Regions from separate parts of the Bradyrhizobium sp. UFLA03-84 genome, predicted to be linked through region 1. Evidence: riboswitches for the same ligand, from Rfam matches in the RefSeq annotation. Region 1 holds a riboswitch; the other holds the start of a gene.
What was found. A riboswitch is a leader RNA that binds a small molecule or an ion and turns the genes downstream of it on or off. The one in region 1 is predicted to bind cobalamin.

Region 1 (2,447 bases):
AGCCGCTCGAAACTCTCCAGCACTGCGCCCATCAGCTGTGGCTTCATGCCGGCATATTCGCGCGCGCGGGCGGTGGCGATCCGCTTGCCCTGCACGATGACCTGGGCGCCGACATCGGTTTCGGGTTTCAGCAACACCGGGTTCATGTCGGTGTGGGGCTCGACGCCGGCGGCCAGCGCCTGCAAGGCCTGCGCGCGTCCGATCTCGCCGCCGTCGACGGTCACGGCGGCATTGTTCGACATGTTCTGCGGCTTGAACGGCAGCACGCGCAGGCCGCGCCGCGTGGCGGCGCGCGCGAGGCCGGCGACGATGAGCGACTTGCCCACGTCCGAGCCGGCTCCCTGGATCATCAATGCGCGCGCCATGGCGTTCGGCTCTTAGAACTCGACGCCCGGCTGGGCCTTGATGCCGGAGCGGAACGGATGCTTCACCAGTGTCATCTCGGTGACGAGGTCGGCGATCTCGATCAACTCGTCCTTGGCGTTGCGACCGGTGAGCACGACATGCGTCATCGGCGGCTTGGACGTGGTCAGGAAGTCGACGACGTCGGCGATCGCGAGATAGTCGTAGCGAAGCGCGATGTTGATCTCGTCGAGCACCACCATGCGCAGGTTCTCGTCTGCGATCAGCTGCTTGGCCTTTTCCCAGCCGGCTTGCGCCGCCGCGATGTCGCGGGCGCGATCCTGCGTCTCCCAGGTAAAGCCTTCCCCCATCGCGTGGAATTGACAGAGATCGCCGAAATGCCCGGTGAGCAGGCGGCGCTCGCCGGTATCCCAGGCCCCCTTGATGAACTGCACCACGGCGCAGGGAAAGCCGTGCGCCACGCAGCGCATGATCATGCCGAAGGCGGAGGACGATTTTCCTTTGCCGGCGCCGGTATGAACGATGATCAGGCCTTTTTCGCCGCTCTTGGTCGCCATGATGCGATCCCTGGCAGCCTTCTTTTTCGCCATCTTGTCGGCGTGGCGCGCGTCCAGCGATGGGTCGGTGCCGACGGCGCCGTCCTCAGCGTCGTTTCCATCAGAAATCATCACGTTCCTTCGGCTTGACAAGTGCGAGGCTTGGACGAATGGTGGGCCCGCGTTGGTTCCTGTCCTACGACAGGCGAACAGGGAATGCGATAGGGCTGAGACCGCAAGGTCGGCCTGAAACGCAGCCGCCCCCGCGACCGTGACCGGAGAGATGCCCAAGCCACTGATTCCGTAAGGAGTCGGGAAGGTGGGCATCAAAGGAGAAATCCTACTCCGCAAGCCGGGAGACCTGCCAGCGCAGCATGTTGTGAGACCGGCGGACGGGGTGTTCCGCGACGGGGAACGGACCGATGCAAGATCGGTTCGTGTGCCTCATCGCTTCCCGCTGTCAATCCAGGAAGGCCGATGAGCGTTACTCTTCATGTCTGTATCACCTGTCGCGCCGGCCAAACGCTGGCGGAAGGTGAAGTCGCGCCCGGTGCGCGTCTGCATGCCGCGCTTGTCGAGGCCGGTGTGCCCGACGATGTCAATCTGGTTCCCGTCGAATGCCTGTCGGCTTGCAGCCAGGGCTGCTCGGTTGCGCTCAGCGCGCCCGGCCGGTGGTCCTATGTCTACGGGCGCCTGTCCGAAGCCAATGCCAGGGATGTGATCGCCGGTGCCTCCGCCTACGCATCGGCGCCCGACGGCATCGTGCCGTGGCGCAGCCGCCCGGAAATCTTCCGCAAGCAATCGCTTGCCCGCATTCCACCTCTTCCCGTCGTGCCGGAGGCCGCAGAATGACTACACTCGCCAAGGTTCCGGTCACCGTCGTGACCGGCTTTCTCGGGTCCGGCAAGACGACGCTGATCCAGCACCTGATCCGCAATGCCAACGGCAAGAAGCTTGCGGTGCTGGTGAACGAATTCGGCAGCGAAGGCGTCGACGGCGACATCCTGAAATCCTGCGCCGATGCCAATTGCCCGACCGAGAACATCGTTGAACTCGCCAATGGCTGCATCTGCTGCACCGTCGCCGACGATTTCATCCCGGCGATGGAGCAGTTGCTGGCACGGCCTGTGAAGCCCGATCACATCGTGATCGAGACATCGGGCCTCGCGCTGCCGAAGCCGCTGCTCAAGGCGTTCGACTGGCCCGAAATCCGTTCGCGGATCACCGTCGACGGCGTGATCGCGCTGGCCGATGCAGAGGCCGTTGCCGCCGGCCGCTTTGCGCCGGATCCGGCTGCGGTGGATGCGCAGCGTGCTGCCGACGACAATCTCGACCACGAGACGCCGCTGTCCGAAGTGTTCGAAGACCAGATCGCCTGCGCCGACATCGTGCTGCTGACCAAGGCCGATCTCGCCGGATCGGAAGGCATCAGCGCGGCCAAGGCGGTGATCGCGGCCGAGATGCCGCGCGAGGTGCCGATGTTGCCCGTCGTCGACGGCGCCATCGACGCGCGCGTGATCCTCGGGCTTGGCGCCGCGGCCGAAAATG
Region 2 (2,447 bases), on a different contig from region 1:
GACCACGGTCGTCAACCATCTGCTGGCGCATGCGCAAGGCAAGCGCATCGCCGCCGTGGTCAACGATTTCGGTGCGATCAACATCGACGCGGAGTTGATCGCCGGCGCCAGTGATGGCGTGGTCAGTCTGAGCAACGGCTGCATCTGCTGCACGCTGGAGGGCGATCTGCTGCGCACGCTTGCAACCTTGTTGCGGCGTGATCCGCGTCCCGAGTTCATCGTGATCGAGACCAGCGGCATCGCCGATCCCGCCGACATCGTCCGCAACCTGATGGATCCGGTGATCTGGAAGGAGGCGCCGCTGGAGACGGTGCTCTGCGTCGTCGACGCGACGCAGCCGGTGGCGATGCTGGATGACGCGCTGCTGCGCTCGCAGTTGCGGGCGGCGGATGTGGTGGCGCTGAGCAAGGTGGATCTCGCCGATGCAGCCGCCTGCGCCGCGATCCGCGCCGCCGTGCGAACGGTGCGGCCGGCGGCGGTGATTGTCGATGCCTTGCATGGCGAAGTGCCAACGGAATTGCTGTTTCCGGCCGATCTCGATCATGTGCCGGCGCCGCGCGAGGCCGCGCCGCGACGGCCGGCAGCTGATCGCTTCGAGACGCTGAGCTGGACCTCGGAGCGGCCGGTGCGGCTGCCGCGCCTGCAACAGGCGATCGGCAAACTGGCGCTGAAGCTGGCGCGGGCGAAGGGATTGTTCGAAACGGTGGAGCAGCCCGGGCGGCTGACGGTATTTCAACTCGCCGGCGGACGCGCGACGCTGGCTGCCGGCGGCGTACCAGCGCCCGGCGTGCCGCGTACGCGAATCGTATTCATCGCCGAGATGGGTGCGCTCTCGCGCGCCGAGATTGATGCGATCATGGAGCATTGCGTCGAGACTTAGTGAGGTAAGCCCGCACTCTTTGTGACGTCGCGGCCACGTACATCGGCAAAGCATGTGTGCGACAATCGCATCGAATTGACAGCTCTGCGTCCGCCACCTATCGTTTTTCTCGACGGTTCCCTTCGGGGATCAAAAGGGAATGCGGTGCGAGGGTAACCCCAATGCCGCAGCTGTCCCCGCAACTGTAAACGGCGAGCCTTTCGTCAATTTGCCACTGGGCCATCAGGCCCGGGAAGGCGTCGACAGGCGATGACCCGTGAGCCAGGAGACCTGCCGTCAGTCGTGGTCACACGCGAGCACATCGGGCGGGGGCGTCCTGGTGGGATCGGAGCACTGCCTTTTGGGCAATGCGCCAGTCCGCGTTCGCGGTGACGTGCCACGTTACCGCGAGTCGTTTCATGTCCTCGTCTCCCTCCGTTGCGCGCAACTGGCGCCTCGGTCTCGTCTGCTCCCTGTCATCGTTGCTGCTGCCGGCTGAGGCTTCGGCACAAACAGCTCCACCCACCACGCTCGATCCGATCGAGGTCGCCCCCTCGACATCCGCAAAGTTCAAACCCGCTGCGCGAAGCAGCAACAGCGCGGCGGCGCCGCGACGCGCCAGATCGGCGACGGTCGCCGCAGCCGGCGGCGCGCCGCGTGCCGCAGCGTCAGGCGCATCGGGGCCGGCATCGCCGACACTCAATGCAACGACGCAGGGCGGCACCGGCAGCCGCCTCAATCTGACGCCGCTGCAGACGCCGGCCAGCGTCGAGATCATCACGGCGCAGACCATCGCCGAACGCGGTCAGCACAATGTGCTCGATGCCGTCACCCAGAACGCGGCCGGCTTCATCGCCACGCCGGCGCCCGGCAATGGCGGGCTGTCGTTCAGCACCCGCGGTTTTGCCGGCAGCAACTCGGTGATGACGCTGTATGACGGCACGCGCTTCTATATCGGCTCCGGCACGCTGACGTTCCCTTACGACACCTGGTCGACGCAGCGCATCGAAGTGCTGCGCGGCCCGGCCTCGGTGCTGTACGGCGAAGGCGCGATCGGCGGCGTCATCAACGTGATCCCGAAGAAGCCGTTAGCCACGCCGTACAACGAGGCCGAGGTCTCGCTCGACAGCAACATGACGCGGCGGCTCTCGGTGGACTCTACTGGTCCGATCAATCCCAATGTGTCGTACCGCATCAACGCCACCGGCAACATGTCGGACGGCTGGGTCGATCGCGACACGACCTCGAATGCAGCGGTCTCGGCCGCCGTGCGCGTGCAGGCGTCGGACAATCTCGCCTTCACGCTGTCCGAGGACTATGGCGATCGCAGCCCGTCACGCTACTTCGGCACGCCGTTGCTCAACGGCTCGATCCAGGACGCGCTGCGCTTCAAGAGCTACAACGCATCCGACAGCGCGATCCGCTACCAGGACAGCTGGACCCAGTTCAAGACCGAATGGGATGTCGCCGACGGCATCAAGGTCAACAACACGCTCTACTATCTGACCAGCGAGCGGCACTGGCGCGACATCGAAAACTACACCTTCAATCCGAAGACCCAGCTGATCGATCGCTCCAGCTATATCGA

Region 2: it holds a riboswitch for cobalamin, as region 1 does, so the genes downstream of both, CK489_RS01870 (TonB-dependent receptor) here and CK489_RS23025 (DUF1636 family protein) in region 1, are expected to answer to the same signal.

What each region holds. Positions count from the first base shown of each region.
Region 1 is NZ_NSJY01000014.1:293,317-295,763, forward strand. Features, by position in the region: gene CK489_RS23015 (cobyric acid synthase) at 1-365, opposite strand, end outside; gene cobO (cob(I)yrinic acid a,c-diamide adenosyltransferase) at 378-1,031, opposite strand; cobalamin riboswitch at 1,068-1,282, shown strand; gene CK489_RS23025 (DUF1636 family protein) at 1,377-1,751, shown strand; gene cobW (cobalamin biosynthesis protein CobW) at 1,748-2,447, shown strand, end outside.
Region 2 is NZ_NSJY01000003.1:396,812-399,258, reverse strand. Features, by position in the region: gene CK489_RS01875 (CobW family GTP-binding protein) at 1-880, shown strand, start outside; cobalamin riboswitch at 977-1,172, shown strand; gene CK489_RS01870 (TonB-dependent receptor) at 1,279-2,447, shown strand, end outside.